DNA from 4 places in the Nonomuraea sp. NPDC003754 genome. Region 4 is predicted to be linked to each of the others. Evidence: riboswitches for the same ligand, from Rfam matches in the RefSeq annotation. Region 4 holds a riboswitch; each other region holds the start of a gene.
The links. Region 4 has a riboswitch for cyclic di-AMP ahead of ACWEVS_RS18505 (NlpC/P60 family protein). Riboswitches for the same ligand answer to the same signal wherever they lie in the genome.

Region 1: another riboswitch for cyclic di-AMP. It lies ahead of ACWEVS_RS37680 (CHAP domain-containing protein); the one in region 4 lies ahead of ACWEVS_RS18505 (NlpC/P60 family protein).
Region 2: another riboswitch for cyclic di-AMP. It lies ahead of ACWEVS_RS38480 (coiled-coil domain-containing protein); the one in region 4 lies ahead of ACWEVS_RS18505 (NlpC/P60 family protein).
Region 3: another riboswitch for cyclic di-AMP. It lies ahead of ACWEVS_RS19540 (C40 family peptidase); the one in region 4 lies ahead of ACWEVS_RS18505 (NlpC/P60 family protein).

Annotation. Positions count from the first base shown of each region.
Region 1 covers NZ_JBSGJX010000044.1:58,903-66,589, forward strand. Annotated here, with positions in the region: gene ACWEVS_RS37670 (Gfo/Idh/MocA family protein) at 1-541, shown strand, start outside; gene ACWEVS_RS37675 (SEL1-like repeat protein) at 522-962, opposite strand; cyclic di-AMP (ydaO/yuaA leader) riboswitch at 1,093-1,227, shown strand; gene ACWEVS_RS37680 (CHAP domain-containing protein) at 1,243-1,944, shown strand; gene ACWEVS_RS37685 (RNA 2'-phosphotransferase) at 2,190-2,729, opposite strand; gene ACWEVS_RS37690 (WD40 repeat domain-containing protein) at 2,794-3,792, opposite strand; gene ACWEVS_RS37695 (hypothetical protein) at 3,797-4,756, opposite strand; gene ACWEVS_RS37700 (GntR family transcriptional regulator) at 4,840-5,535, opposite strand; gene ACWEVS_RS37705 (MFS transporter) at 5,628-6,911, shown strand; gene ACWEVS_RS37710 (SPFH domain-containing protein) at 6,966-7,687, shown strand, end outside.
Region 2 covers NZ_JBSGJX010000047.1:8,530-16,216, reverse strand. Annotated here, with positions in the region: gene katG (catalase/peroxidase HPI) at 1-1,314, shown strand, start outside; gene ACWEVS_RS38480 (coiled-coil domain-containing protein) at 1,396-2,349, opposite strand; cyclic di-AMP (ydaO/yuaA leader) riboswitch at 2,353-2,489, opposite strand; gene galT (galactose-1-phosphate uridylyltransferase) at 2,556-3,617, opposite strand; gene ACWEVS_RS38470 (DeoR/GlpR family DNA-binding transcription regulator) at 3,614-4,393, opposite strand; gene ACWEVS_RS38465 (50S ribosomal protein bL37) at 4,528-4,605, shown strand; gene ACWEVS_RS38460 (AI-2E family transporter) at 4,764-5,840, shown strand; gene ACWEVS_RS38455 (dihydrolipoyl dehydrogenase family protein) at 5,767-7,065, opposite strand; gene ACWEVS_RS38450 (TrpB-like pyridoxal phosphate-dependent enzyme) at 7,162-7,687, opposite strand, start outside.
Region 3 covers NZ_JBSGJX010000014.1:126,557-134,243, reverse strand. Annotated here, with positions in the region: gene ACWEVS_RS19545 (hypothetical protein) at 114-236, shown strand; gene ACWEVS_RS19540 (C40 family peptidase) at 455-943, opposite strand; cyclic di-AMP (ydaO/yuaA leader) riboswitch at 1,106-1,249, opposite strand; gene ACWEVS_RS19535 (3-isopropylmalate dehydrogenase) at 1,350-2,402, shown strand; gene ACWEVS_RS19530 (branched-chain amino acid aminotransferase) at 2,612-3,709, shown strand; gene ACWEVS_RS19525 (hypothetical protein) at 3,884-4,336, shown strand; gene ACWEVS_RS19520 (dienelactone hydrolase family protein) at 4,429-5,217, opposite strand; gene ACWEVS_RS19515 (GNAT family N-acetyltransferase) at 5,340-5,927, opposite strand; gene ACWEVS_RS19510 (Uma2 family endonuclease) at 5,943-6,503, opposite strand; gene ACWEVS_RS19505 (O-methyltransferase) at 6,628-7,272, opposite strand; gene ACWEVS_RS19500 (DsbA family protein) at 7,342-7,687, shown strand, end outside.
Region 4 covers NZ_JBSGJX010000013.1:130,792-138,478, forward strand. Annotated here, with positions in the region: gene ACWEVS_RS18480 (ATP-dependent Clp protease ATP-binding subunit) at 1-675, opposite strand, end outside; gene ACWEVS_RS18485 (histone-like nucleoid-structuring protein Lsr2) at 976-1,308, opposite strand; gene ACWEVS_RS18490 (RDD family protein) at 1,695-2,192, opposite strand; gene ACWEVS_RS18495 (RDD family protein) at 2,290-3,648, opposite strand; gene ACWEVS_RS18500 (amino-acid N-acetyltransferase) at 3,735-4,304, opposite strand; cyclic di-AMP (ydaO/yuaA leader) riboswitch at 4,581-4,731, shown strand; gene ACWEVS_RS18505 (NlpC/P60 family protein) at 4,737-5,780, shown strand; gene ACWEVS_RS18510 (LuxR C-terminal-related transcriptional regulator) at 5,777-5,992, opposite strand; gene ACWEVS_RS18515 (winged helix-turn-helix transcriptional regulator) at 6,218-6,634, opposite strand; gene ACWEVS_RS18520 (NADP-dependent oxidoreductase) at 6,713-7,642, shown strand.

The DNA.
Region 1 (7,687 bases), on a different contig from region 4:
CGGGGAGCTGCGCTCGGTGCAGGCCTCGTTCGGCTTCGTCCAGCCTTACGCGGCCGAGCACCGGCTCTGGAACCCCGCGCTCGGCGGCGGGGTGCTGCTCGACCTGGGGATCTACCCGTTCGGGCTGGCGCAGCTGCTGCTCGGCGAGCCGGCTGAGACGCATCTCACCGGATCGCTCGGCCCCTCCGGCGTGGACGCCGAGGTGGCGGCGCTGCTCACCTACGCGGGCGGCACCAGGGCGCTGGTCGAAACCTCGCTGCTCAGCCCGCTGGCCAACACCGCGACCGTGGTGGGCACGGGGCTGCGGGCCGACATCGCCGCGCCGTTCTGGGCGCCGCGGCGCATCGTGCTGTCGGGGCCGGGCGTGGATCCGGAGGAGCTCGTCCTGGACCCCGCCATGAACGGCTACGCCGAGGAGGTGCGCGAGGTGCGCGCCGCGCTGGCCGAGGGCAGGACGGAGAGCTCTGTCATGCCGCTGGACGAGAGCCTGGCGATGATGCGGATGCTGGAGGACGCCAGGGTCAGGCTAGGCGCTCGGTAGCGCGGGCCGCCGCCTCGGCGTGGCCGGAGCCCGCGGCCGCCCGGAAGTGGGCGCGGGCCCGGTCGGGGCGGCCCTCCCTGCCCTCCAGCAGGCCGAGGTTGAACATGGCGCGCGGCGCGGCCTCCTCGTGGCCGGTTTCGATGGCCCTGGCGTACCAGCGCCGGGCCGCGTCGGTGTTGCCGCAGCAGTCCTCCAGGACGCCGAGGTTGAACATCGCCCTGGGCGTGCCGGCCCTGCCGTACCAGTGGCGGGCCGCGTCGAGGTGGCCGCTCTCGTCCTCGATCAGCGCGAGGTTGAAGGCCGCCCGCTGGACGGCGGCCGGATGGCCCGATGCGATCGCCAGGAGATACCATCGCCGGGCTTCGTCCGGACGGTGTCCGTCTTCCCGCAGCCCCCTGTTGAACAGGTCCTGTGGCGACATGACCTGACCGTAAATGATCGCCGGACCTTTATCAATTTGTAAGCTACTTGCCTCGTGTATTACCTTAGGCTCACTCAAGGCATAAACCGGGCATTCCGGACATTGCCTGTCATTGCAATCATCACAGGTTCGCCTGTGACCGCTGAATCCGCACCATGCGGAACCGGGGACCCACTTCCTCTGGGGTGAATCGGCACACCGTGCCGTAGGGCAGCTTCGCGTCCGAACCCGTCAGCTAACCCGGTAAGCGGCAGGAAGCTAGCAAGGAGTTCCCCTTCCCATGGCAAAGCCCAGCCGTAGCCGTGCCCCGAAGCTCACCTACGCGCATGCCGCGCTCGGCGCCGTCGTCATCGCCGGCTCGTTCGTTCCCACCGCCGCCCAGGCCGAGAAGCTCCCGCTGTCCGAGAGCCAGCGGGTAGCCGTCCTCGCCAAGGCGCCCAAGGAGGAGGCCGGCAAGCCCGCCGCCGCCAGGCCGGAGGCCAAGGTCATCCCCTCCGCCACCGTCGTTCTCACCGAGGCCAAGAAGCAGGTCGGCGTCAAGGAGAACTCCGCGGGCGGCGGAACCAAGTTCCAGAACTGGTACGTCGGATCGCAGCGCGCCAGGGAGACGGTCGTCAGGGACGGCGGCGACGTCAGCGCGTACGCCAACGCCCCGTGGTGCGCGATGTTCGTCTCGTGGGTCGGTGAGATGACCGGCGCCCGCACGCAGGTCGGCTGGGACGCCTACACGGTGACCCACGCCAAGTGGTTCAAGGCCAACAAGCGCTGGGGCACCGCGCCCAAGCCCGGCGCCGTCGTCTTCTTCGCCTGGGACGGCAGCAAGAGCCTCGACTCCATCGACCACGTCGGCTTCGTCGAGAAGGACAACGGCGACGGCACGATCAGCACGATCGAGGGCAACACCGGCAACGGCGCCGTCGAGCAGCGTGTCCGTCCGAAGTCGCAGGTCGTCGGCTACGGCTACCCCAGCTACGGCGGCTGACGCTTCCCCTTCCCCCGCATTCCCCCCGGCCCTGTCGCCAGGACGGCCACGCGCCGCTCCGGTGACGGGGGCCACCCACGGGCTCGGGCCGGTCCCCTCGGACCGGCCACCCCGTTCCCCCCGCAGAACGCCCCCCGCAGAACGTTCCCCCACAGAACGCTCCCCCAGGCCGCGACGGCGCCGTCTCAGCGCGCTTGCCCTCCGGCCACCCGCAGGACCCTCGTCCATTCCCCTGTCTGCACCGATCAGCCGGGGAACCGCAGGTAAGCAGCCGGCACGGCGTCGGTGAGCCACACCCCGTTGGCGCTGACCACGAACTCGTGCCCGGCCGCGTGCATCGCCCGCGCGTCGACGACCAGCACCACCGGGACGCCGCGCCGGGAGCCGACCCGCACCTCCGTCTGCCTGTCGGCCGACAGATGGACGTGCCTCCTGGTCATCGGCAGCAGGCCCGAGCGCCTGATGGCGGCCAGGTTGCGCCCGACGGTGCCGTGGTAGAGGACGTGCGGCGGCTCCACCGGCGCCAGTCCCAGGTCGACGGGCACGGAGTGGCCCTGGCTCGCCCTGATGCGGTCGCCGTTGATCGCGTAGCGCCGCTTGTCGTTGTCGGCCACCACCGTGTCGAGCTCATCCCTGGTGATGGGGAAGCCGTGCCTGGCCGCGGCCGCCAGCAGCTCGTCGATCGGCACCCAGCCGTGCTCGTCCAGCGTGATCCCGATGGCGGCGGGGTCGTGGCGCAGGTGCCTGGCCAGGTACTTGGAGATCCGCACGGTCCTGTCGGTCATGCGGGCATTGTGCCGACCGCCCGCCGTACCCGGCAAAGGCGGTACGGCGGGCGGAGCCGCGCGCTCAGCCGCCGCAGGCGGCGAAGACGAACGTGTCCTTGAGCATCGAGTAGCTGTCGCGGACCCTGGTCGCGCCCGAGGTCACGTCGTGCTGCAGGACGGTCATCCTGGTGGCCTTGCCCGTGGGGTACTGGGAGACGTGCAGGGTCACCTGGTTGTCGCCGGTCCAGTCGAGCTTGTGGACCGTGCCCTCCTTGGGCAGCTTGATCGCGTGGCCTCCGACGACCTGGCCGTCCGCCAGGTCGTAGAGCTTCACCTTGGTCCCCCCGACCAGCACCGCGATCGTCCTGCCGTCGGCGTGCAGCGCGTGCGGGCCGTTGGCCGACACCAGCTGCGGCGGCGTGTCGCTCAGCAGCCGCCGGCCCGCCAGATCGTAGACGTGCATCTCCAGCACCGACTCCGCGCCGTCCATGGTGGCCAGCACCTTCTCCCCGTCGCCGCTGAAGCCGACGAAGACGCTGTTCCTGGGCAGCGTCCCGAGCCTGGCGCCGGTCGCGGTGTCGAACACCTGCGCCCTGCCGGCGACGACGGCGAGCCTGGCCCCGTCGTCGGACAGCTGCAGCGTCACGTCGTACTGGCTGGTCCTGGGTGGCAGCGCGTCCTTCGGCAGCACGCGGACACCGCCCTTCACGGTGCGGACGGCCAGGTGGCCGGCCTTGGCGAAGTAGGCGACCCGGGTGCCGTCGCCGGAGACCGCGACGGGCGCGACGGCGTAGTCGACAGGCTTGCCGTCCGCGCCCAGCGCGCGCAGCTGCGCGTCCTTCAGCGGCGTGACCTCGCCCTTGTGGGAGACCAGCCGCCAGGTGCCGCAGGGCACGACGGTGCCGTCCTTCTGCGGGCAGCCCTGGGCGGAGGCGTAGCGGATGGCGTCGCCCCTGCTCTGGGCGTGGTCATGTCCCCGGTCGTGACCCGGCGCCTGACCGGGGCCGGCGACCGCGGCCTGGCCCGGCACGCCGAGCACCGCCAGGGCGACGGCGACGGCCGCCAGGATCCTGAGCTTCATCTCGTCACTCTCCCGCCGTCATCCAGGCGTGCTGCCTGGCGGTGAACGTGAAGGTCTCCACGGGCTTGACCGCGCCCGTCGCCGTGTCGACGGTGAGCACCCGTACCACCGTCGGCTTGTCGTCCCCGCCCGACTGCGTCTTGACCGTCAGCCGGTCGGCGCCGCTCCACTGGACGTGGTAGACCTCGCTGCCCTTGGGCAGCGGCACGTCGACCGCCGCGGCCAGCCGATCCGTGCTCAGGTCGTACAGCCGCAGCCTGGGCTTCTCCCCCGCGAGCACCGCCACCGTGCGGCCGTCGGCCGCCAGCGCCCGCGTGGCGGCGTTGATCACCACCTGCGGCGGGACCTGCGCGAACCTGCTGCCGTCCAGCCCGACGGCGAGCAGCGTCGTGGTGTTGTCGTTGTTGTAGCGCTGGGCGAGCACCTCGTCGCCGTCGGCGCTGAAGCCCTCCAGATCGTCCCCCGCCGGCAGCTTCACGATCTTCCCCGTGGCCACCGTGACGATCTTGCCGGGCTCCTTGGCGTCGGTGTCGTCGTACTCCAGCAGGACCCGGTCGCCCGAGGGCGACAGCCGGACCGTCAGGACGTCGGTGCCGAGCCTGGTCAGCGACTTGGGCAGCAGCGTGACGCGGCCGCCTGCCGCCCTGCGCACGGCCAGGCGGTGGTCGCTCCTGCGCTCGTAGACGATCCACCGGCCGTCGGCGCTGACGGCGAACGCGCCGGTCTCGTCGGTCGCGCGCCCGTAGGCGTCGACCGAGGTGGCGGCCGCGTCGGCGACCGTGACCTGCTTGCCCGAGCGCAGCCGTAACCGCCAGGCCCCGCAGGCGCGGCTGCTCTCGTCCGGGCTGACGCACGAGCCCACCCACGCGGCGCCGGCCGTCCTCGCACTGTCGGCGTGGGCCAAGGCGGGCAGTCCCGCGGCCGCCACCGCGACCACCGCCGCCCCCAGAAGTGTCCTTCGCATGGTGCCTCTCCTCCTTCACCGGGTTGGACTGCCGGCGAGGCGGAGAGGTTGGTCACAGCTGGGACACGGCTTGGCTCAGCCGGTCATCGCGTGCCGGACGCGTCCAGCGGCTCGTAGGCGTGCAGCAGCAGCCGTTCGGCGTCGTCGAGGTAGCTCTCGAGGAAGGTGCCGGCCTCGTCGGCCCGCCCCGCCGCCAGCAGCTCCAGCAGCTGCCGGTTGCGCTCGACGAACGGCTCGTGCAGCGCGCGCGGATTGCTCATGACGTGGAAGACCAGGCGCAGCTCGGCCAGCAGCTGGCGCATCGCCTCGTTCAGCCGCGGGCTGCGGTGGAGCGCGACCAGCGCCTGGTGGAAGCGGCTGTTGGCGGTGCCGACGTCCTGCCAGCGGTCGGCCAGCGCGGACCGCTCGGCCTCCTCCACCGTCTCCTTGATCAGGGCCAGCGCCTCGGGCGAGGCGGTGCGCCGTACCGCGGCCCCTTCGAGAACCCGGCGCATCTGGTAGAGGTCGGCGACGTCGGCGGCCGACAGCACGCGGACAAAGACGCCGCGGTTGAGCTTGTGGTCGAGCAGCCGCTCGTGGCCGAGGAGCCGGAAGGCCTCGCGGAGGGTGTTGCGGGAGACGCCGAGCGCGTTGCCGATGGCCTCCTCCGACAGCCGCTGGCCGGGGGCGAACAGCCCCTCGATGATGTGCTCGCGCAGGATGTCGGCCACTCGCTCGGCCGTGCTGCTGCGCCCCAGACGGACCCGTTCGTGTTCAAGCGCCGCGACCACGTTCTCCACACCCCTCAGGGAAGCATCGAACAAAACCCTTGTCGAATTGTTCAACGATCCTTAGATTCAAAAGAACACCCCCATCTCTAGGAGCGATGACTATGCACCAGACGCGGCGAGTGATCCTCGCCAGCCTGATCGGCACGTCGCTGGAGTGGTACGACTTCTTCCTCTACAGCACGGCGGCGTCGCTGGTGTTCGGCAAGCTGTTCTTCCCGACCTTCGACCCGCTCAACGCGACCCTGCTCGCCCTGGTCACCAACGCCGTCGCCTTCGTGGCCCGCCCGCTCGGCGGCATCGTCTTCGGCCACTTCGGCGACAAGGTCGGCCGCAAGACGGTGCTCGTGGTCACGCTGCTGGTGATGGGCATCTCGACCTTCCTCATCGGCGTGCTGCCGACCTACGACGCCATCGGGGCGGCGGCACCGGTCCTCCTCGGCGCGCTCAGGTTCGTCCAGGGCCTCGGCCTGGGCGGCGAGTGGGGCGGCGCGGTCATCATGTCCATCGAGCACGGCGACCCGCGGCGGCGCGGCTTCAACGCCAGCTGGCCGCAGGTCGGCGTCCCCGCGGGCTTCATCCTGGCCACCGCCCTGCTGGGCATCCTGGACGCCACCATGTCCGAGCAGGCCTTCCTGTCATGGGGCTGGCGGGTGCCGTTCCTGCTGTCGGGCGTGCTGGTGCTGGTCGGCCTCTGGGTCCGGGTGAAGATCACCGAGTCGCCGCTGTTCCAGGAGGTGGAGCGGAAGGGCGCCAAGGCCAAGATGCCGCTGATCGAGGTGCTGCGCAGGCACCCCCGCGCGCTGCTGTCGGCCTTCACCGCACGCATCGGCGTCGACGTGGCCTTCTACACCTTCACCATCTACATCCTGCTCTACCTCACGACCGTGCTCGGCATGGACCGCTCGGTCGGCCTCAACGCCGTCCTCATCGGCTCGGCCTGCCAGCTCGTGCTGATCCCGCTGTTCGGCGCGCTCTCCGACCGGTACGGCAGGCGCACCGTCTACCTCGCGGGCGTGATCGGCGCGGCCGTCTGGGTGTTCGTCTTCTTCCAGCTGCTCGACACCAGGTCCTTCCCGCTCATCGTGCTGGCGGCCGTGGTCGCGCTGGTGACCCACGCGGCGATGTACGGCCCGCAGGCCGCCTTCATCGCCGAGCTGTTCAGCACCCGCCTGCGCTACAGCGGCGCGTCGATGGGCTACCAGGTGGCCGGCATCGTCGGCGGCGCCATCGCCCCGATCATCGCGCTCAAGCTCCACGCCACCTACCAGACGACCCTCGCCGTCTCCATCTACGTGGTGATCGCCCTGGCCGTCACCGCCTTCGGCCTCGCCATCGCGCCCGGGAGCGAGGACGTGCACAAGCCCGTTCCCGAAACCATCGGATAGCCGCGAAAGGGACGTGGGCGGCGGCTGCCACCGCCGCCCACCAGGGAGGCTCCCGTGAGAATCACCCTGATCGTCATCGCCGCCGTGGTCGCGTTACCCACCCTCCTCGGGCTGGCCCACGGCTTCGAGAGCACCAGCGGAGGGCAGGTCGCGGTCGTGCGCGACGCCGGCCCGCTCGACGACAACCGGGTCCGCCAGGTCATCCCGCCCGCTTCCGGCCTCACCTGGACCGGCTGGTGGTCGGCGGTGCACACCTATCCCGCCCAGCAGCGCTTCTACACCATCACCGCCGACCCCAAGCGGGCCACCGCGCTCGGCGTGGACGTGGTGACGGTGCCGAGCAGCGACGGGGTGAACCTCGGCATCGAGGGCACGCTCTACTTCACCCTCACCCTCGACCCCGAGACGCTCAAGAGCTTCGACGACAAGTACGGCACCCGCACCTACCGGGGCGGCCGGTACGCCTGGGACGGCGAGGAGGGCTGGGCGGCCTTCTTCGGCCAGGCCGTCAGGCCGGTCATCGACAACGCGCTGCGCGTCCAGGTCGGGGGCATGCGCTGCGCCGAGCTCGTGCCCTCGTGCTCGCTGCTGAACAGCTCCGCGCTGCGCGCCCAGGACAGCAACGCGACCATCGCCCAGGTGCAGGACGGGGTCAACCGCGCCCTGGCCCGCGACCTGCCCGCCACGCTCGGCGGCGACTACCTGACCGGGCTGCGCTTCACGCTGGCCCGGGTGACGCTGCCCCTGGCCGTGCAGCAGGCGGTCGACCGGTCGCT
Region 2 (7,687 bases), on a different contig from region 4:
TGGCTGAGCAGCTACGGCACCGGCAAGGGCGGTGACACGATCACCAGCGGTCTCGAGGTGACGTGGTCCGACCGGCCGACGCAGTGGAGCAACCGTTACTTCGAGATCCTCTTCGGCCACGAGTGGGAGCTCACCACGAGCCCCGGCGGCGCGAAGCAGTGGGTCGCGAAGGACGCCGAGGCGTTCATCCCGGACGCTCACGACCCGTCGAGGAAGCACAAGCCGACGATGCTCACGACCGACCTGTCGCTGCGCGTCGACCCGACGTACCAGAAGATCTCCCTCCACTTCCTGGAGAACCCCGACGAGCTCGCGTCGGCCTTCGCCAAGGCCTGGTACAAGCTGCTGCACCGCGACATGGGTCCGGTCAGCCGCTTCCTCGGACCGTGGGTCGCCGAGCCCCAGCTGTGGCAGGATCCGGTGCCGGCGGTCGACCACGAACTCGTGGGCGACGCCGACGTCGCCTCCCTCAAGGCGAAGATCCTGGAGTCCGGCCTCACGACCGCTCAACTGGTCTCCACCGCCTGGGCCGCCGCAGCGAGCTTCCGGTCCACCGACAAGCGCGGCGGCGCAAACGGCGCCCGGCTCCGTCTCGAGCCGCAGCGCAGCTGGGAGGTCAACCAGCCCGAGCAGCTCACGACGGTCCTGGACACCCTCGAGGGCATCCGGCGCGAGTTCAACGAGGCCGGCGGCGCGAAGATCTCGCTCGCCGACCTGATCGTGCTGGCCGGCTCGGCCGCCGTCGAGAGGGCAGCGGGCGAGGCCGGCGTGGCGGTGACGGTGCCGTTCCGCCCGGGCCGTACCGACGCCACTCAGGAGCAGACCGACGTCGAGTCCTTCCGGGTCCTGGAGCCGCGGGCCGACGGGTTCCGCAACTACCTGCGTTCCGACGAGAAGACGCAACCGGAGGTGCTGCTCGTCGATCGTGCCTACATGCTGAACCTGACTCCGCCCGAGATGACCGTCCTCATCGGCGGCCTGCGTTCCCTCGGAGCCAACGTCGGCGGTACCCGGCACGGCGTCCTCACCGACCGGCCCGGTGTGCTCACCGCCGACTTCTTCACCAACCTGCTCTCCCCGGGCACCCGGTGGAAGGCATCGGACTCCGAGGAGCATCTGTACGAGATCCGCGACGTGGTCACCGATGAGGTGAAGTGGACCGCCACCGCGGTCGACCTCATCTTCGGCTCCAACTCCCAGCTACGGGCCCTCGCGGAGGTCTACGCCAGCCAGGACGCCCGCGACAAGTTCGTGACCGACTTCGTCGCGGCCTGGACCAAGGTCATGGAACTCGACCGGTTCGACCTCGCCTGACCCGTGAACGCCCCCGCCGCCGAGGACGGCCGCGGGGGCGGCGGAGGCGTATCGGTCCAGGCGGCTCGCCATCGCCTGCTTTCAGTTCATCGAGACGTGGACGTGGTCGTAGTGGTTCTCGGTGATGCTGCCGCGGTCGGACATCGGCCGCCAGCCGCTGCCGCTGTTGATCCGCTGCCGCCAGATCACGTACTTGACGCCCAGGCGGGTCTGGTTCTTCACCGCCCACGCCGCGATCTGGTCGCCCAGCGTCCGGTTGACGGCCGCGGGCATGGAGCCGCCCGAGCTCATCATGAAGTCGCAGGCCCGTCCGAGGGGGTGTTCCCCGCTGCTGCCCGACCGGTAGCAGCCCACCTCGAACGGCAGCGCGAACGTCTTCTTGATGGTGTCGCGCATGAGCCGGGTGCGCGGGGTGATGTTGTCCGACCCGGCGGGAAGCTCGGGCGCCCAGCTGCCGTCGGCCTTGCGGCCAGGACCGGTCGGCACGAGGGCCTGCAGCTTCTTCTCGATGTCCTTGATCATGCCCTCGGCGGCCTTCCGGTCGCCGGCGACCTGCTCGGTCTCGGTCCTGATCCGGTCGGCGAGCGCGGTGGCCGCGTCGGCGGCCTGCTTCTTGGTGTCGCGCGCCGCGGCGACGTTCTTGACGACCGCGTCCTGCTCGGCGCTCATCTGCTCGAGCAGGGCGGCGGTGTTGAGGTCGGGGGTGAACAGCAGCGTCGGCAGGTCAGGGGTGCTGGCCTGGTAGCGCAGCTCGGTGATCCTCGAGGCCTCCTTCTCGGCCGTGACCAGGGTCTGCTCGGCCGCCGCGAGCTGTTTCCCGGCCGCTTTCGCGTCCTTCTGGGCCTTGGCCAGCGAGACGCGCTTGGCGTTGTAGGTCCGGATCAGCTTGTCGACCCGGGTGTTGAGCTTCTTCAGCTCGGTCCGCAACTGCGGTTCGGACGGCTTGGGGGCAGCCGAGACTGCGGTCGCGGAACCGATCACGAGGGACAGCGCGGCGACAGCACCGCATGCGAAACGGGACGTGGGGGACGCCACGAACGATCCTCTCCGTCTGCCGGCCGGGTTAGCTGACGGGTTCGGGCGGGAGAAGCCCTACCACACGCGTGGATTCACCCCAGGTTCTCGATGGGTCCCCGGCTCCGGGCAACGCGCCCAGGATTAGGCATGTGACGGCTGTGAAAGCCGACGAATCGGGATATTAGTAGTAAATCCCCCGTAATGCGACCTCAAGCGGACATTAATTAGTGATCTACTTGTGATCGAAGCAGCCGTGCCGCGTCCTCGGGCAGAACGTCGTTGACGAAGGCGCCCATCGCCGACTCCGAGCCCGCCAGGTACTTCAGCTTCTCCGGCGCCCTGCGGATGCTGAACAGCTCCATGTGCAGGTAGGCCAGGTCGCGGCCGTGCCGTACGGGGGCCTGGTGCCAGGCGGCCACGTACGGCATGACCACCCCGAACAGCCCGTCGAGCGCCTTCAGCACGCGGGTGTAGACGGGGCCGAAGGCGGCGCGCTCCTCCTGGGTGAGCGCCGCCAGGTCCGGAACCTGGCGGTGCGGGTAGAGGTGCACCTCGAACGGGTAGCGGGCGGCGGCCGGCACGAACGCGGTCCACAGCTCGTTGGCGGCCACCACACGCTCGCCCGCCCGCTCGGCGGCCAGCACGTCGGCGAACAGGTTCGGCCGCTTGGCCGCGGCCGCCAGGTGCAGGCGGGTGCGCGGGGTGACGTAGGGGTAGGCGTAGATCTGGCCGTGCGGGTGCGCCAGCGTGATGCCGATCTCGGCGCCCCTGTTCTCGAAGCAGAACACCTGCTCCACGCCCGGGATCGCCGACAGCTCGGCCGTGCGGTCGGCCCAGGCCTCCATCACCAGCTCCACCTGCTCGTCGGACAGCGCCGAGAAGGAGGAGCCGTGGTCGGAGGTGAAGCAGACGACCTCGCAGCGCCCGACCCCCGGCCGCACCTCGCTCAGCCCGCCGGGGGCGGTGTAGGTGCCCAGGTTGGTGGAGAAGCTGGGAAAGCGGTTCTCGAAGACGGCGACGTCGTAGTCGGCGGCCGGGATCTCGGTCGGCTTGCCGGGCCTGGTCGGGCACAGCGGGCACTCGTCGGCCGGCGGCAGGAAGGTGCGGGTCTGCCGGTGACCCGCCATCGCCACCCACTCCTCGGTGAGCGGGTCGTAGCGCAGTTCGGAGGCCGCGGGCCTGGGCGGCAGCTCGCGCTCGTCGATCGCGCTCCGGTCGGCGTCGTCGCGCCGGTCGAAGTAGATCAACTCTCGGCCGTCGGCCATGTGCGCGATGGTGCGCTTCACTTGATGTCCTCCGCGATGATCAGTTCTCCCGCCCGCTCGGCCAGCTCCGCGCGCGCCTCGTCCGGCAGGGCCGCGTCGCTGATGACGACGTCGGCCTCCGACAGCTCCGCGATCGTGCTGATGCCGACCGTGCCCCACTTGGTGTGGTCGGCCGGGACCACCAGGCGATGTGCCGAGGCGACCAGTTCCCTGTCGGTCTCCGACTCCAGCAGGTTGGGGGTGGTGAAACCGGCCTTGGTGCTCATGCCGTGCACGCCCAGGAACAGCGTGTCGACGTGGAGCCGCCTGATGGCCGCGACGGCGACCGGGCCGACCAGGGCGTCGGACGGCGTGCGGACGCCGCCGGTGAGCACCACCGTGCGGTCGGCGCGCGGGCTGCGGTGGAAGACGTCGGCGACGGGGATGGAGTTGGTGATGACGGTGAGGTCCGGCACGTCGACCAGGTGGTGGGCCAGCGTCCAGGTGGTGGTGCCGGCCGACAGGGCGACGGCGGTGCCGGGGCGGACGAGCGTGGCCGCCCTGCGGGCGATCGCGTCCTTCTCCGGCTGCTGACGCATCGACTTGGCGGCGAAGCCCGGCTCTTCCGTCGAGCCGGGGCCGTTGATCGTGGCCCCGCCGTGCACCTTCTCGAGCAGGCCCCGCTCGGCGAGCGCCTCCAGGTCCCGGCGAATGGTCATGTCGGAGACGCCGAGCTCGCGGACGAGGTCGGCCACCCGGACTCCGCCGCTGCGACGGACGCGCTCCAGGATCGCCTGTTGCCGCTGTGGTGCGAGCATGTGCCCTCCTTCCAACAGATTCCACCAAATTATGACACATCTATGTTGAAACATGGGGAGTGGAATCTGGCGAAGGCCTTGTCCGGGCCGCCGCCTTCGCGAGAGGTTGGGATCATCACATGAGGAGGTAGGCGATGGCGAAGCGCGCCCGCAAGACCAAGGCCCGCAAGAAGAAGGCGGCCAACCACGGCAAGCGTCCCAACGCTCGCTGAGGCAGGACATCGGGTACACCGCGTACGCCGCGTACGCCGCGTACCCGATGTCCGGTCCCCCCTCTGGCGCCACGGGCAGCGACCGCGGCGATCCCGTACAACGCGCTGACCGGCGCGGTTGCCTGCCTTCGTCACCGACGGTCGCGATAGTGTGACCCATGATGTCGCGTGGACTGCGGATCCTCATCGGCCTCGCGGCCGCGGTGGTCATCCTTGCCGGGCTCAGGCGCGCGAGCGCGATCATGGCCCCGGCCTTCCTCGCGCTCACGCTGACGATCGCCGTCAGCCCGCTGCGCGCCTGGCTGAAGCGGCGCGGCGCGGCCTCGTGGGTGCTGGTGACCGTGCCGCTGACGGTCGTGCTGCTGGTGCTGCTGGCGTTCGTGGGTGCCCTGGTCGTCTCGGTCGCACGGCTGGCCGGCCTGCTTCCCCAGTACGCCGACGAGTACCACCAGCTGGCCGCCTCCGTCACGCAGTGGCTGGCCGGCCTCGGGATAACCCCCGCGCAGATCAGCGCCGCCGTCAAGGCGCTGGATCCCGGCAAGCTCGTCCCGCTGGTGCAGGGCTTCCTGAGCGGCCTGCTCGACGTCGCCTCCGCCTTCATCGTGATCATCCTGCTGGCGTACGGCATGAGCATGGACGCGGGCCACATCCAGGCCGCCGTCCGCCGGCTGCAGAGCACCAAACCCGACCTCGTGCGCGCGCTGACCGACTTCGCCAGGAGCACCTGCCGCTACCTGGTGGTCTGCACCGTCTTCGGCTTCATCGTGGCGGTGCTCGACGCGGGCGCGCTGTGGCTGCTCGGGGTACCGCTGCCCGTGCTATGGGGGATGCTCTCCTTCATCACCAACTACATCCCCAACGTCGGGTTCTTCCTCGGGCTGCTTCCGCCCGCGCTGCTGGCCCTGCTCGACTCGGGCTGGGTCACGATGGTCTGGGTGATCGTCGTCTACACCGTGGTCAACTTCGTCATCCAGTCGGTGATCCAGCCCAAGTACGCGGGGGAGTCGGCGGGTCTGTCGACCACGCTCACGCTGCTGTCGCTGCTGGTGTGGTCGGTCGTGCTCGGCCCGCTCGGCGCCATCCTCGCCGTGCCCCTCACCGCGCTGGCCAGGGCCCTCGTCATCGACGCCGACCCCGGCACCCGCTGGGCGATCCCGCTGGTCAGCGGAGAAGCGCGGGAAGAGCGGCCGACACCGCCCGATGGAAGGTCGGGTACGCGTAGATCATCTGGCTGAGCCGTTCGACCGGGATCCTGGCGTGCACGGCCAGCGTCAGCATGGACAGCATCTCGCCGCCGCACGGACCGGCGCTCGTCGCGCCGACCAGGACCCCGTCGGCGGCGACCAGCTTGACGAACCCCTCCGCCCGCGCGATCCAGCCGCGCGTCGAGCCCGCCAGGTCCGTGAGGGACACCCTGACGTCCAGCCCCTGCTGCCGGGCCTGGGCCTCGGTCAGCCCGACGGCGCCCACCTCGGGATCGGTGAACGTCACCCTCGGCACCGCGTGGTACTCCGCCTCGTACACCGGCTCGCCCAGGATCTGCCTGACGATGATGTCGGCGTGGTACATCGACATGTGCGTGAACGCGCCCTTGCCGACCACGTCGCCCAGCGCCCACACCCCCTCGGCGGCGCGCATCCGCTCGTCCACGGGGATCGCCCGCGCGCTCTCGTCCAGCCCGATCGCGCCGACGCCGAGCGCGGCGAGGTCGACCCTGCGGCCCGTGGCGACCAGCAGCCGTTCGGCCGTCACCCCCGCCAGCGTGAACCTGCCGTCCGCGTAGGCGACCTCGTCGACCTTCACCCCCGTGCGCACCCCGATGCCCTCGTCGGTGAACACCTTCTCCACCAGCGCGCTCGCCTCGGGCTCCTCCATGGACAGCAGCCGGTCCAAGCCCTCCAGCACCGTCACCTCCGCGCCGAACCTGGAGAACGCCTGCGCCAGCTCGGCGCCGATGGCGCCGCCGCCCAGCACGACGAGCGACTCCGGCACCGTCTCCGTCTCGATCGCCTCGTGGTTCGTCCAGTACGGCGTGCCGTCCAGACCCTTGATCGGAGGAACGGCCGGCCTCGACCCGGTGGCGATCACGATGCCCCGCCGCGCCCTGATGACCTGCTCGCCCACGGTGACCTCGTCCGGCCCGGTGATGCGGCCGTGGCCCCTGACCAGCAGGCCGCCCTTGCCGGTGAAGCGGTCGGCGGCGACCTTGTCGTTCCAGTCGTCGGTCGCCTCGTCGCGGATGCGGCGGGCGACCGGGGCCCAGTCGGGCGCCAGGCCGCCCTGGGCGACCTCGTTGGCCGCGGTGACCATCATCTTGGAGGGGATGCAGCCCCAGTACGGGCACTCACCACCGACCAGGTTCGCCTCGACACCGGCGACCTCCAGGCCGGCGTCGGCCAGCCGCTCCGCCGCGTCCTCGCCACCGGGACCCAGGCCCAGCACGATCACATCGACATCCATCCACCCACGTTACGCCGCTCGCCCGGCGACGACGCGATGGCCAGGACCGGCTTCACCGCACCGCTCAGCGCTTCCCCTCCGCCAAGGAGAAGCCGGTCACGTAACGGGCAGGCCCGACAGTGACCGGGCGATCCGCTCCTCGGGCAGCGCGAAGTCCTCCATCTCGCCCGCCAGATAGCGGTCGTAGGCGGCCAGGTCGAAGTGGCCGTGCCCGCACAGCGCGGTCAGGATGACCTTCTCCTGCCCGCTCTCCTTGCAGCGCAGCGCCTCGGCGATCGTCTCGGCCAGCGCGTGCGTCGGCTCGGGCGCGGGCACGATGCCCTCGGTCCTGGCGAACCGCACCCCGGCCGCGAAGCAGTCGGTCTGCGAGACGGCGACCGCCTCGAAGAGCCCCAGCTCGTACATGTGCGACAGCAGCGGCGACATGCCGTGGTAGCGCAGCCCGCCGGCGTGGATCGGGTCGGGCACGAAGTCGTGGCCGAGCGTGTGCATCTTCAGCAGCGGCGTGAACCCCGCCGTGTCGCCGAAGTCGTAGGCGTAGACCCCGCGGGTGAAGGACGGGCACGCCTCGGGCTCGACCGCCCGCAACACCGGCGAGACGTTGCCGGCCAGCTTCTCCCGC
Region 3 (7,687 bases), on a different contig from region 4:
TCGGCCTTAAGTCCCCTTTCGTCCGGTCCGTGATCCGGACCGCACGAGACCAGGCCCGGTCGGATCCGCGACCGGGATCCGACGTCCGATTTCACTCGCGTCCGCGAAACGAGATGAGCCACGTGTACGACATGTATCCATGGAACCGCGCCGACGACCACGAGGAAGAGGCCGCGCAGGCCCTCCAGACCGCCCTGGACCGCAGGGACAACGGCGGTTCCCCCTTCCCCGGCTGAGCGGGACCGCCCCTTTCCCCGCTGGGCGGGACACCACCCTTCCCCCGCTGGGTGGGACCACCCTTTTCCCCCTGAGGGCGCCGGCCGGCTTCCCCTGTTGAGCGGGACCACCCGGTGGAGGTCCCCCTGCTCCACCGGGGAGACCCCGGATCCCCCTCCGGGCGCGCGTCAGCCCGGAAACCGCCTCCGGTTCCCGGGCTGGTGCGCGCTCCGACGGGTCAGAACGTGGCTCGTAGCCCCACGGGCGCGGACGAGGACTTCGCCTCGACGAGCCGCGCCTGCTGCTTCACGCCCTTGGGGTCGGGCCGTACCGCGCCGACGAACGCCTGGCGCCGCCACGCGCTGAGCTTCTCCTCCTTCACCACGTCACCGCTGTGCGGCGCGTGCACCATGTAGCCGGGCTTCGAGATCATCCCGACGTGGCCCAGTCCGCTGAAGAAGACCAGGTCGCCGGGCTTCAGGTTGTTCCACTTGATCTTCTTGTCGTACGCCTGGTACTGGTCGGCGGCCACGCGAGGAAGCTCGATCCCCGCCTTCTTGTAGGCCTTCATCGTCAGTCCTGAGCAGTCGTAGCCGTTCGGCCCGGTGCCGCCCCAGACGTACGGCGTGCCCCGCTTGGCCATCGCGAAGTCGAGCGCGATCTGCCATGCGGGCTTGGGTGCCTTCTCGAGCTGGGCCTTCTTGATGTCCGCTCCGGTGAGGGTCACCGTACGAGCGGGGTCGTCCTGGACGGGCCGGTCGGTGCCGGGTTCGGCCGTGACCGGCTGCTTCAGGGCGGGGACGGGGGCGGCCGACGCGGGGGAGGCGGCGGCGATACCTGTGGCGAGGAGGCCGCCGACGACGGCAGCCGTGATGATGCGAGACAGGGGAATGTCCTTCCACGGGGCCGACCGGGTTAGCTGACGGGCTCGGGCGTGGAAGCCGCCCTACGGCATGGGGGTGCCGATTCGCCCCAGGGGGAATGGGTCCCCGGCTCCGTGCGAACGTCGCACCGGATTAGGCTGGCCGAGACTCTAACGAAAGGGTCAAAAGACCGCAAACACGACAAAACGCCGTGTCCGGACAATGAGATCAGGTGTTCGCCAGCCGAGACGACCCGGTAAGGTACCGGCCATGGAGTCGCGCAACATTCGTCTGGCCGTCATCCCCGGTGACGGGATCGGCACCGAGGTCGTCGCCGAGGGGCTCAAGGTCCTGGAGGCGGTCGGCGCCAAGATCGAGACCACCCACTACGATCTGGGCGCCACTCGCTACAACGCCACCGGCGAAACCCTGACCGACGAGACCCTGCAGGAGCTGCGCGGCTACGACGCCATCCTGCTCGGCGCGATCGGCGACCCCAGCGTCCCGCCGGGCGTCCTCGAGCGTGACCTGCTGCTGCGGCTCCGCTTCGAGCTCGACCACTACGTCAACCTGCGTCCGGTGAAGCTCTTCCCCGGCGTGACGACCCCGCTGGCCGACACCCGCCCCGAAGACATCGACATGATCGTCGTGCGCGAGGGCACCGAGAGCCTCTACGCGGGCGCCGGCGGCGTGCTGCGTCGCGGCACCCCGCACGAGATCGCCACCCAGGAGTCGCTCAACACCGCCTTCGGCGTCGAGCGCGTGGTCCGCTACGCCTTCGCCAAGGCCGCCGAGCGCCCCCGCAAGAAGCTCACGCTGGTCCACAAGACCAACGTGCTGACCTACGCCGGCGACCTGTGGATGCGCACCGTCAACCGGGTGGCCGCCGAGTTCCCCCAGGTCACGACCGACTACCAGCACATCGACGCGGCCTCGATGTTCTTCGTCAGCCAGCCCGAGCGCTTCGACGTGATCGTCACCGACAACCTCTTCGGCGACATCATCACCGACATCGGCGCCGCCATCGCCGGCGGCATCGGGCTGGCCGCCAGCGGCAACATCAACCCCGACCGGACCGCGCCCAGCATGTTCGAGCCGGTCCACGGCAGCGCGCCCGACATCGCCGGCCAGGGCAAGGCCGACCCCACCGCCACGATTCTGTCGGTGGCCATGATGCTCGACCACCTCGGCCTGACCGAGGAGGCGGCCCGCGTCGAGCAGGCCGTGGCCGACGACATCGTGGAGCGCCTCACCGGACGGGCCGGCCGTACGACGCACGAGATCGGTGACGACATCACCGCACGAGTAGCCGGCGGCGCCTGACCGCCTGCCACTCCAGCACCATAGGCGGCCTGGCGCCCTTCGGCCGGGTCCATACTGTCCGGGATCCGGCGAGCGCGTAGCCGCCTGGATACCACAATCAGCGCCTGGCGGCTCGCGAGAACGCCAGGCGTTTGCTGTAAGTTCCCGTTACCCGGTTCATCGCAAAATGGACTCAGGGCAAATCTCGCGGAAAGAGAAGGATTTCTGTCATGACCACCGCTCAGAAGCTCAGCTTCGATGTGCAGCTCTCCGACCACGCTCGCACCGCTGCGGAGCGCGAGCAGGTACTGGCGAACCCGGGGTTCGGACAGACCTTCACCGATCACATGATCTCGATCGACTACACCGAGGGCAGGGGCTGGCACGACGCGCGGCTCACGCCGTACGGGCCGCTCGTCCTCGACCCCGCCACCTCCGTCTTCCACTACGCGCAGGAGCTGTTCGAGGGGCTCAAGGCCTACCGCCAGGCCACCGGGTCGATCGTGACGTTCCGGCCCTACGCGAACGCCGGCCGCTTCAACGCCTCCTGCGTCCGCATGGCCATGCCGGAACTGCCCGAGGACACCTTCGTCGAGTCGCTCGACCTGCTCGTCCAGGCCGACCGCGACTGGGTGCCCACCACCGAGGGACACAGCCTCTACCTGCGGCCCTTCATCATCGCGACGCAGGTGGGGCTGGGCGTCAACTACCCGTCCAAGAGCTACCGGTACATGGTCATCGCCTCCCCCGCCGCCTCCTACTTCAGCGGCGGCGTGAAGCCGGTGTCGGTGTGGCTGTCCACCGAGTACACCCGCGCCGCCCCCGGCGGCACCGGCGCCGCCAAGTGCGGCGGCAACTACGCGGCCGCCTTCGTCGCCCAGCGTCAGGCCGTCGAGCAGGGCTGCGACCAGGTGGTCTGGCTCGACTCCAACGAGCACAGGTACGTCGAGGAGATGGGCGGGATGAACCTGTTCTTCGTCTTCGGCAACAAGCTCTTCACCCCCGAGCTGACCGGCACCCTGCTGCCCGGCATCACCCGCGACTCCATCCTCTCCCTGGCCGCCGACCTCGGCCTCGAAGCCGAGGAGGGCCGCCTGTCCATCGAGGAATGGCAGGCGGGCTGCGAGTCGGGCGAACTCACCGAGGTGTTCGCGTGCGGCACGGCGGCGGTCGTGACGCCGGTCGGGTCGGTCAAGGGCGCGGACCGCGCCTGGACGATCGGCGACGGCACCCCCGGCCCCGTGACCATGAAGGTGCGCGAGGAACTGCTCGGCATCCAGTACGGCACCCGCCCCGACACCCACAACTGGATCCACAAGCTCTCCTGACGAGGAGACAGGCCTGCCGCCGCGGGGCTCCGGTCCGTCCTTCGGGTCGACCGGAGCCCCGCCTCGCGTAGGCCCACCCGTTGCCAGGGAATCTCCCTCGGAGACGAGAAGGCACGCTCCGCCCGGCGTTCAGAGAGACGATGGTCTTGAGCGGCGCCGCCCGAGGGGGAGCTCATGCACTGGCACTGTTACAGCTGGGTGGGGGTGGGCGACGAGCTGTGGCGGGAGGCGGAGCGCCGCCCCGTGCCGGGGACGGGCCGGCCGCCGGGGACCGCCCATCCGCTTCCCGAACCTGACCCGGCCCTGTTCAGCCGCTCGCACCTGCCGCCCATGCGGACCGGCGACTGGCTGTTGAAGCCCCGCTCGCGGATCTCGCTCACCGGCGACGAGGTGGGCCAGGTGCTGGCCTGGCTGCGCGCCCAGTACGCGCACGCGGAAGGGTCGTTCCTGCGGCCGGACCAGGAGGCGCGGATCGGCGTGGAGTACCGGCTGGAGGAGGCGGCCGACCTGCTGGCGCGCGGGGTGGACGTGCAGTGGGGGATCTGGCTGCAGGGCGGCCGCTATCTGTGTCTCGGCGTCGTCTGCTGCCCTCACGCGCAGCTGCCCCACCCCTGTCCGGCGAGGTGAGCGCGCCCTGCCCGCGGTTTCCTCATCGCTGTCCGGCGAGGTGAGCGCGCCCCACGCGCAGCTGCCCCGCCCCCTCCGGCGAGGTGAGCCCGTCACGTTTCGCTGGTGAGACCGGCGTGCGTGCCGACGAAGTCAAGCGTCCGGCGCCACGCGTCGGCCGTCGCGTCCGCGAAGTCGCGGGCGGCGAGCTCGAAGAAGCCGTGCGGCGCGCCGGGGTAGGTGACGAACTCGTGCGGGCATCCGGCCGTGGTCAGAGCCTCGGCGAAGGCGTCGACCGTGGCGGGCGGGATGGCCTCGTCCGCTCCGCCCCAGAGGGCCAGTATGGGGGCGGTCAGGTCGGCGGCGAGCTGGGTGGGGCCGGGCGCGCCGTTGATCGCGTCGGGGAACCCGTAGAAGCCGACGGCGCCCGCCAGCCCGAACCGCGCGGCGGCGGAACGGAAGGCCTGGCGCCCGCCGAAACAGAAACCGAGCGAGAAGAGCGACCGGGCCCCGATCGACCGCACGTGCTCGGCCGCCGCATTGATGTCGGCGTCGAGTCCCGCGGGGGTGAGGCGGACCAGATGCGGCATGAGGACGGCCATGTCGTCGAATTCGGCACCGCGACTGCGGTAATCGACGCCGGCGGTGCGGGCGAAATAGTCGATGGCCAGCGCGGTATGCCCTTGTTCGGCGAGCCGGATGGTGAGCGTTTCATAAAAGACGGACAGGCCCTTGTTGTCGGGCAGTACCAGCACGGCCGCCCCCGACGGCCGTTCGGGACGGGCGAGATAGGCGCCGACCAGGGCGCCGTCGGTGGCGGTGAGCGTCATCGGGCCGGCCTCGGCGACCTGGGTGACGGCGGGGCCGGGCACGGGGGGAAGGGCGGCGGCGTCATAACACATGAGAAATTCCTCGCGGTGGGAGTTGGGCGACTCGCGAGGAAGGCTAACAAGAAATACGCTGCCTATTTCTCAGCATAGCAGGCGGAAATAAATTTATCGCATCTGTTCGGGTCTGTTTTCGGTCACCGGGCCGAGCTGGAATTGCGGCCGGCTTCCCATTCGGCCTTGGTCAGGGCGTATTCGACCTCGCCCTCCTCGGACCCGTCGATGCTCTCCGGCCAGTCCTGGAAGAAGGTCCGTACGAACCGCAGCCCCGACTTCTCCATCACGCGCCTGGATCCGGTGTTCACCGACATCGTGAAGGCGGTCACCCGCTCCACGCCCTGTTCGGTGAAGCCGCGCTCGATGAGCGCGCGCGAGCCCTCGGTGCCGAAGCCCTTGCCCCATGCCGGCCTCCGCAGTCGGTAGCCGAGCTCGATCTCGCCAGGAGGGGCGTCCCGCTGCGGCCTGAAGTGGAACCAGCCGATGAACTCGCCCGTGGCCTTCTCCTCGGCCGCCCAGAAGCCGAAGCCGCCGGGCCGCTCGTAGTAGGTCAGGAGCCTGGGCAGCGTGACGTCCCTGATCTCCTCGCGGGCGACGGGCTTGCCGCCGTTGAGGAAGCGCATGACGTCGGGGTCGTTGTCGAGTTCGACGAGGTTGTCGAGGTCGTCAGGGGTGAGGCGGCGCAGGATCAGCCGCTCGGTCTCGAGAACAAGGTGCACGCCGGGCATTCTTACGGGGCCAGGTCACCCGGGCGAACCGGTTTTCGGCGTGCCTGGATCGACGAGCTTGCCGGTGTCGATGGTCAGCGCCCATGGCTGCGGCAGCTCCAGCGGCTTGCCCAGGGCGATCTGGGTTCGCTGGGCGTAGCCGCTCGCGCCCGGCAGGCTGAAGAGGACCACGACTGCCCGGGCGGGATCGATGAGGAGATAGAGCGGGACGCCCGCCTTGGCGTACTCGCGGGGTTTGACCACGTGGTCGTCGTTGACGCTGGACGGCGACACCACCTCCACGACCAGGTTGGTGTCCTGGGCGTAGATCTGGTCGTCTCCCCAGGTGCGCGGGTCGCCGGGCACGACGGTCAGGTCAGGGATGTAGCGGTCGGCCTGCGGGCCGAGGAAGAGCTTGACCAGCTCGCCGAACTCCCAATCGTGTTCGGTGATCACGCTGAAGATCAGCTTGAGCAGTCGAGAGACGATCTTGCTGTGGTCCCAGGTCGGCACGTCGCTCACCACGATCCGGCCGTCGACGACCTCGACACGGTGGTCGGGGAGCAGGTCGCAGATCTGTTGGTAGGCCTCCTGCATTGTCGGCTTCTCTGTGGTCGGTCGTTCCAGAACCTTGGCCATGGGACCATCATCCCCTCCGGGAGGTCGAGCGCAACGTGTTCAGCGCACGACGGATCGTAGCCAAGGCTTGACTGACTTTTGGCTAATTCTTTCGAATCATCGTCAGCCCGTCCGCGACCGGCAGGATCACCGATGTCACGCGAGGGTCGTTCCTGACCAGGTCGTTGAACTCGCGCATGCTCCGCGTCGCCGCGTCCTCGTAGGACGGGTCGGCGACGTGCCCGTTCCACAGCGTGTTGTCCACCATGATCACCCCGCCGGGGCCGAGCCGCTCCATCACCAGTTCGTAGTACGTCGGGTACTGCGCCTTGTCGGCGTCGATGAAGGCCAGGCCGATCTCCTCCTTCAGCTCGCGCAACGCGTCGGCCGCCGGCCCGATGGTGAGCGTGATGCGTGCGGCGACCCCGGCCTTCTCCCAGTAGCGCCTGGCGATCGACGTCCACTCCTCGCTCACGTCGAAGCAGCGCAGCCGACCGCCGGACAGCCCGCGCGCGATGCAGAGCGAGGAGTATCCGGTGAACGTGCCGACCTCCACGGCCAGGGATGGCCGCACCAGTTGTGTGATCATGGTGAGGAAGCGACCTTGGTCGGGTGAGATCTGCATACCGGCGTGGCTGCCGGTGACTTCCCTGGTCTCGGCGGCAAGCTGGTCCAGCAGGTCGTCGGGCGGGGTGGAGTGGGACATGATGTACTGCCCGACGGCGGGTGAGAGGTACGACGCCTTCATGAGGCCCATTCTTCCCACCCGGATAGGCTGACACGCGGTCGAAAACGGATCTTATGGGCGGAGCCATACGTGGAGTTGACGGAGGAGAAGCGGGGTCGTCCCCGGTTGATGGCCGCTTTCGTGGCGCTGGCCGTCCTGGCGGGACTGCTGATCATCGCCGCTCTCCCGAAGGGGAGCGCCGCGGCGGAGGTCAGGCTCGTCCGGCAGGCGGACGGATCCATGCTGCTGGCCAGGCCGGGCGTCGAGGCGCCGGTGCTCGACGTGTTCGAGGACTTCGACTGCCCGTACTGCAAGCAGCTGCACGACACCTCGGAGGCCAAGATCGAGCAGATGGTCGACGAGGGCAGGCTCAGGGTCGTCTTCCACGCTGTGACGATCTTCAGGGAGGAGCCGTCGCGCTCGAACTCCATCAGGG
Region 4 (7,687 bases):
CAGGCCCTCGACGACGGCGGTCTTGCCGACGCCGGGCTCGCCGATGAGAACGGGGTTGTTCTTGGTCCTCCTGGAGAGGACCTGCATGACCCGCTCGATCTCCTTCTCACGGCCGATGACCGGATCCAGCTTGCCCTCGCGGGCCGCCTGGGTCAGGTTGCGGCCGAACTGGTCGAGCACCAGGGACGTGGACGGCGCGGACTCCTGCGGGCCACCCGCGGCGGCCGGCTCCTTGCCCTGGTAGCCGTGGAGCAGCTGGATGACCTGCTGCCGCACACGGTTGAGATCGGCTCCAAGCTTGACCAGCACCTGGGCAGCCACACCCTCACCCTCGCGGATGAGCCCGAGCAGGATGTGCTCGGTGCCGATGTAGTTGTGGCCCAGCTGCAAAGCCTCACGGAGCGACAGCTCAAGAACCTTCTTGGCCCGCGGGGTGAACGGAATGTGCCCCGACGGAGCCGATTGGCCCTGGCCGATGATCTCCTCGACCTGCTGGCGCACACCCTCAAGGCTGATGCCGAGGCTCTCCAGAGCCTTGGCGGCTACGCCCTCACCTTCATGGATCAAGCCAAGAAGAATGTGCTCAGTGCCGATGTAGTTGTGGTTGAGCATCCTGGCCTCTTCTTGGGCCAAGACGACAACCCGCCTCGCTCGGTCGGTGAACCTCTCGAACATCTCGTCGCTCCTCACAGAGCGGTCAGTCAGGCCGGTAAATCCGGTCCCGTCCTCCCGCATGCTAGCCCTGGCTCGGCGAACCGCTGACACGCTCCATAGCAGAGACGTTCCCCGAGAGCAGGGCGTTCACCCTCCATCCAACTACCTACAGGGGGTGCTGTGTTCCCGATACGCCGCAAGCGAACGACGTTTAGAGCATGAGCCACCGGCCGCACGACATGCCCGGTTTTCACCGGCAAACACGATCATGCGCTTATGGCGATCTCCGGGGTTCTAGGCGATCGGCATAAGCGCATGATGTCAGTGGGCTTGTTCGTACTTCTCCACGATCGCGGAGGAGATGCGGCCGCGCTCGCTGACCTGGAGGCCGTGGGCCTTGGCCCACTGCCGAATCTCGGAGCTCTTCTCACGGCTCATGGAACGTGCTCCGCCGCGCACCCGGCGACGGGCCGCAACGGCACCCGACTTGCGGGCGGACGTCACGAAAGGCGACAGCGCGTCCCGCAGCTTCTTGGCGTTAACGTCGCTGAGGTCAATCTCATACGACGCGCCGTCAATGGCGAAGCTGACCGTCTCATTGGCCTCGCCCCCATCGAGGTCATCGATGAGAATCTCCTGGATCTGCTTGGCCATCTACGGAATCCTTTCCCGGCGCATTGTTTCATTCGCGTGCCAAACATATACCCGGAAAGGCGACGAGACAATTCAGCGCTTCGCGGATTCCCTGACTCCCGGGTCAGTTCGGTCCCCGGACGGACCCGTCCTGTTTGGACGGCGCCCGGCGGCTGCATTCCGCCCCACGCCGCCTCATGGGGTTTGCGGGAGACGCGCCCTTTATGCACGTGCCGCCCTGCGACGGACGGGACAGCTGTTGTCGACTCTCCGCCCCGACGATAGCGCCAAAGGGAGCGCCACCTGGCGGGGTGTGTGCCACCTAGCCTAATGCCAGTCTCTCCAGAGTTCTTACCCGATCGCCCGGAAAATCCTGAAAAATCGGCGTCTGGGGGCAGATGCACACTTCAGCGAGGGTCTTTGATCACCAACGAACCCGCCCACCGGTCGTGCAACCCCTGCTGGAGGGGCTTGTCGATCAAGATAGACAGTCCGACGGCGAACACCAGGATTCCGACAACGACATTGGCGCCAGGAATCCCCGCGAGCGCGATCGGCCCGGGATAGAGCAGCGCGCGTTTCGCCAGATCCTCCGGCCCCAGCCGCCGCCCCGGGGCGGGCGCCAGCCTTATCTTCATGATCGCCTTCCCGAAGGTACGGCGCCGCCGGTAATGGACCAGGCAGTCATAGCCCGCATAACCCAGCCCCGCGGCCAGCCAGGCCAACAACCTCGGCAACCGGTCGCCATACACCTCAAGCAGGCCGACAGTCCGCAACAAACCCCAGGCCGTGATGAACAGAATGTAATAGAGAACCCCGACGACGAGAGCCTCAATGCTTCGCGCGACGAGCCGTTCCCACCAATCGGCCGGTACGGCCGGCACTCCTGGCGGCGGCGCGACCATAAGCCCCATTCTGTACGCCGGCCGGCCGCGATTACAGGGCCGGGGACGCGAAAACGGGGGCCGGCGCGACGCCGGTCCCCGTTTTTTCGGTATCCGCTTACTTGATCTTCACGACCACGGTGCCGGCGAACTTGTCGGCGAAGGTCTGCTGCAGCGGCTTGTCCCAGAGGTGGGAGGCGCCGTTGACGCCGATCGCGGCGAAGGCCAGCAGGCCACCGAGGATCGGGATGGCGTTGAGGATCACGCCGCCCCAGGTGATGCCGGCCCGCTTGATGGCGGAGTCGCTCTCCAGACCGCCGGGGGGCAGCGAGCCGCCAACCGGGACGATCTTGATACCCATGATCATCTTGCCGACCGTTTGCCCCTTGGACTTGGTCAGCAGGAACTCGTAACCCACGTAGAACAGCGCCGCGAGGACGGCGAGGATCGCCGCGAGGACGAGCGGGTTCATGCCGGTGAACGTGCCGGTGGCGAGGTCGTAGCTCGGGCCCGCGACCATGAACAGGACCGTGCTCACGATGATCCAGAAGACCGCGAAGATCACGCCGTCGACGATGCGGGCGACCAGGCGCTGCCACCACTCGGCGAGCGGGGCGGGTGCGCCGGGCGGCTGCAGGCCGGCCGGAGCGCCGTACGGCTGGCCGTAGCCGGGCTGGCCGTAGGCGGGCGGCTGCTGCTGGCCGTAGCCGGGCTGGTAGGGCTGCTGCTGGCCGTAGGGCGAGGACTGGCCGTAGCCGGGCTGCGACTGGCCCTGCTGGCCGTAGCCCTGCTGACCGTAGCCGGGCTGCTGGCCGTAGCCGGGCTGCTGACCCGAGGAGGGCTGGCCGTAACCGGGCTGCTGGCCGGACGCCGGCTGGCCGTACCCGGGCTGCTGCTGGCCGTAGCCGGGCTGCCCGTACTCCGGCTGCTGGCCGTACTCGGGCTGCTGGCCGGAGGAGGCCTGCTGCTGGCCGTAGCCCTGCTGGCCGTACTCGGGCTGCTGGCCCGAGGCGGCCTGCTGGCCGTAGCCGGGCTGGCCGTACTGCTGGCCGTAGCCCTGCTGACCGTAAGGCTGCTGGCCGGAAGCGGGGGGCTGCTGGCCGTAGCCCTGCTGGCCCGAGGAGGGCTGGCCGTAGCCGGGCTGCTGGCCTGACGCGGGCTGGCCGTAGCCCTGCTGTCCATAGCCGGGCTGCTGCTGGCCGTAGCCCTGCTGGCCCGAGGAAGGCTGGCCGTAGCCGGGCTGCTGCTGCTGGCCGTAGCCCTGCTGGCCGTAACCGGGCTGCTGGCCGTAGCCCTGCTGGCCGTAGCCTTGGTCGGGCTGGCCCTGTGACGGCTGACCGTAGCCGCCGCCCTCATGGCGATAGCCGACGATCGTCACGTCAGGATCCGGCTGCTCGCCAGGGCGTCCTGCGTTCTGCTGACCGTATCCGGAATTGTCGTCAGGTTGGTCCGGGTACGGCGGCTGTCCGGTGCTCACCGTGTCACCTCGCTTCGATGGCGCATGTGGCACATGTCAGGACACATGCTTGCTGTTGCCCAACGTATCGACATGAGTATCAACAATCACCTTTCCTCTTGGTCAACGCCGTAGTCAACTGCGTCCAGATGAAGCAGCATCCTGGTGTTGCCAAGGGTGTTGGGCTTGACGTGCTCGAGGTCCAGAAACTCGGCCACACCCTCGTCGTAGGAGGCCAGCAGCTCGGCGTAGACCTCGGGTGATACCGGCGTTCCCTGGATGGGCACGAAGCCGTGTCGGGCGAAGAAGTCGACCTCGAACGTCAGGCAGAAGACCCGGCGAAGGCCCAGGTCGCGAGCCGTTCTCACGAGCGCGGTAACAATACGGTGACCGACGCCTGAACCTTTGGCCGCGGGATCGACGGCGACCGTGCGAATTTCGGCGAGGTCCTCCCACAGCACATGGAGCGCGCCACAGCCGACCACCTGGCCGCCGCGCTCGGCGACCCAGAACTCCTGGACGTCCTCGTACAGCGTGACCGTGGCTTTTTCGAGAAGCTTGCGGCCCGCCCCCGCGTAGATGTCGACCAGGCGCTTGATCGACCTGACGTCCGGCGTGCGGGCGCGCCGTACGACGATCTCGGTGTCCTGCATTGGGCGCTCGACGACCTGCTCCATGGCCCTTCAGCGTACCGAGCTTGTTTCGGCCCATCCCTAACTACCATCACATGACCTCACGTAGTGAGGCGAGCACGCTCCGCATCGACGCACGACATGCCCGACAAATCTCTGCCAATCCGGGCAAAGGGCACGCAATACCCTGGTTGATCAGGCTTTCGCGTGACCCGCCCGTGATCCTTTGTTTGCGCATCCTCTACTGGATCCGTAGTTCTGGTTGAGCACGAACCTGGCTTGCACTAGTGTCCAGCGACGATGTCACCCACGCAGCCAGGCGTGGGTGACGCGCCTAATCCCCCACCACGGGGAGCCGGGGACCCGCCGGCGGACCACCGACCGCCACAGGGGTGAGTCCGAGTCCGTGCTCGGTAGGGCTGCTCCGGCCCGAACCCGTCAGCTAACCCGGTCGGCGGCTACGAGAGGAGCTGGTTGGTGAAGCGCAGGCGCACTCACGAGGGGAAGTCCGCGGGCAAGCACGCCCGCCCCCACGAACCGGGCTCCCCCAGGAAGCGGTTCGCCGTCGTGAGCGCCGCGATGGCCGCCCTCGCCCTCGCCATGCCGCTGAGCCCGGCCGCCGCCGACCCCAAGCCGACGCTCAAGGAGCTCGCCGAGCGCGTCGAGAAGATGCACAACGACATCGAGACGCTCACCGAGCAGTACAACGGGCAGCGCGAGAAGCTCAAGGGCGTCAAGAAGTCCGCCGAGACCGCCAAGAAGGTCCTGGCCACCAGCGAGGCCGATCTGGCCGCCAAGCGCGCCCGAGCCACGCTCGTGGCCGAGAGCACCTACATGTACGGCGGCCTCGCCGACGGCCTGGCCTTCACCTCGTCGGGCGACCCCGACTCCTTCCTCGACGCCGCCGCCACCTCCTACGCCCTCGGCCAGCAGCAGGGCCAGGAGGTCAAGGAGCTCGCCGAGTCCATCGCCGCCGCCGAGAAGGCGAGGGCGACCGCCAAGACACGCCTGGCCGAGGTCCAGAAACTCGTCAACGACCTCGGCAGCAAACGCGACAAGATCACCTCGATGGTCGCCAAGACCGAGAGCAGCCTGTTCCGGCGCGCCCTGGGCGAGGCGGGACGGCCGGGCACCCGCGCCAGCAGGGTCAACCTGCCCATCATCGGCAGCGGCAAGGCCGCGCAGGCCGCCCGCTGGGCGCTGACCCAACAGCTCAAGCCGTACGTGTGGGGCGCCGAGGGGCCGAGTTCCTTCGACTGCTCGGGCCTGGTCATGGCCGCCTACCAGCAGGTGGGCATCAGCCTGCCGCACTACACCGGCGACCAGTGGACGGCCGGCACCCACATCTCGCGCGAGCAGCTACGCCCCGGCGACCTGGTCTTCTTCTACAACGACCTGCACCATGTGGGCATCTACATCGGCGGCGGGATGATGGTGCACGCGCCCCGCACGGGTGACGTCGTCCGGGTCGCCGCGATCGCCAACAGGCCGTTCGCGGGAGCCGTACGGATCGCCGACTAGATCAGTCGCCGGCGCGCGGCCCAGGCCACGGCCTCGATGGCCGTGGCGACGCCGATCCTGTCGCAGATGACGCGCAGGCGGCGGCGGACCGTGCGGCCGCTGATCTCCAGCGTTCTGCCCACGCGGTCGACCGTGACACCCTTGGCCAACTCCGCGAGGAGATCCAGGTCGTCCTGGCTCAACACGACTCCGTCGTCGGTGAGCACATCCATCGGGAGCCCTCCCCCCAACAGCACAACTCGGCGACGTCTCGGCTCGAGCACCGCTGCTCGTCCCGCAGACGGTAAACGCATACTCGAAAGGTCGTCAAGGTTGATTCCACGAAGCGCTTGACGGCGACTATTGACTTGATCGTTTCTATATGAAGAACTCGCGCGACATACGGCGCGAAGATCAGGCCACAACCGGCCGACCGCAATGCGCTCTTATCCTGAATTTCACGCCGTTTTTTCAGCGGTCTGCCCGGCGTCATAGCGTTCGCGGGCAAGCTCGACATCCTCGATGTGACTCTCCGCCCATTCCTTGATCGCGGCCATGAGTGGGAGCAGACTCGTTCCGAGTGGCGTGAGCTCATAATCCACGCGCACCGGCACCGAGGCGGTCACCGTTCTGAAGACCAGCCCGTCCCTTTCCAGCCCGCGAAGCGTCTGCGTCAGCATCTTCTGGCTCACGCCCGCGACCGTCCTGGCCAGATCGCTGTATCGCATCGAGCCGCCGGCCAGGGCGGTGAGTATCAGGCTGACCCATTTGTCGCTGAGGGTGTCCAGCAGCTTCCTCGAGGGGCACTGCGCGACGTACGCGTCGTACTCCTGCTTGGCCGCGGCACGGCGCGCGGCCGCCGTCGTGGTCGCCATGCGAGCTCCTCCGGGTGGCTTACGCACTTCCAGGTGCCTTCTTACCAGAAGAGAGCTTCTCTCCCTAGGGTCGTCCGCATGACAACCATGCGTGCCCTCATCGGCGGTTCCGGCTCTCCCGAGCTCATCGAGGCCCCGACTCCCCAGGCGGGCCGGGGCCAGGTCCGGATCAAGGTCGCCGCCGCCGGCCTGAACCCGTTCGACCTCGCGGTCGCCTCAGGTTCGCTCAGCGACTACGGCGTCGCCCGCGAGCTCGACTCCTACGGCCTCGGCTTCGACGCCGCGGGCGTGGTCGACCAGGTGGGTGAAGGCGTCGCCATCGCGCCCGGGCAAGAGGTGATCGCCTTGGTCAGCCGGCTCGAACTGCCGACCAAGGCCCAGGCGGACCACGTGGTGGTCGACGCGCCGGCGGTCGCGCCCGCTCCGGCGGGGTTGTCCTTGGTCGAGGCCGCCACCCTGCCGCTCAACACGCTGACCGCGTGGCAGTCGCTCGACCGGGCGAACCTGAGCCAGGGCCAGACCGTCCTGGTCACGGGGGCCGCGGGCGCCGTCGGCGGGTTCGCGGTGGAACTGGCGACGGCCCGCGGCCTGCGGGTGGTGGCCGCGGCGGGAGGCGACGACGAGGAACTGGTCCGGGGGTTCGGCGCCGAGTGGTTCGTCCCGCGCGGAGAGGATCTGGGCGAGGCGGTCAGGAAGCGGGTGCCAGGCGGGGTGGACGCCGTGATCGACGCCGCCGTGACCGGCCTGGAGGGACTGAACGCCCTCCGCGACGGGGGGACGTTCGTCACCCTCACAGCCGGCGTGGCACCGGTCGCGCTGCGGGGGACGGACGTGGCCACCGTGTTCTTCCGCGAGGAGCCGTTCCAGCTCGCCGGGATCGCCCGGCTGGCCGGGCTCGGCCGGCTGACCGCGAGGGTCGCCGGGACCTACCCGCTGGAGCAGGCCGGCGACGCCTACGCCCGTCTCGCCAAGGGCGGCCTGCGCGGTCGCCTGGTCCTCACCCTCTGACACCGCCACCCGACCGGGTACGGCCCGCCGGGCCGCCTCAGGACG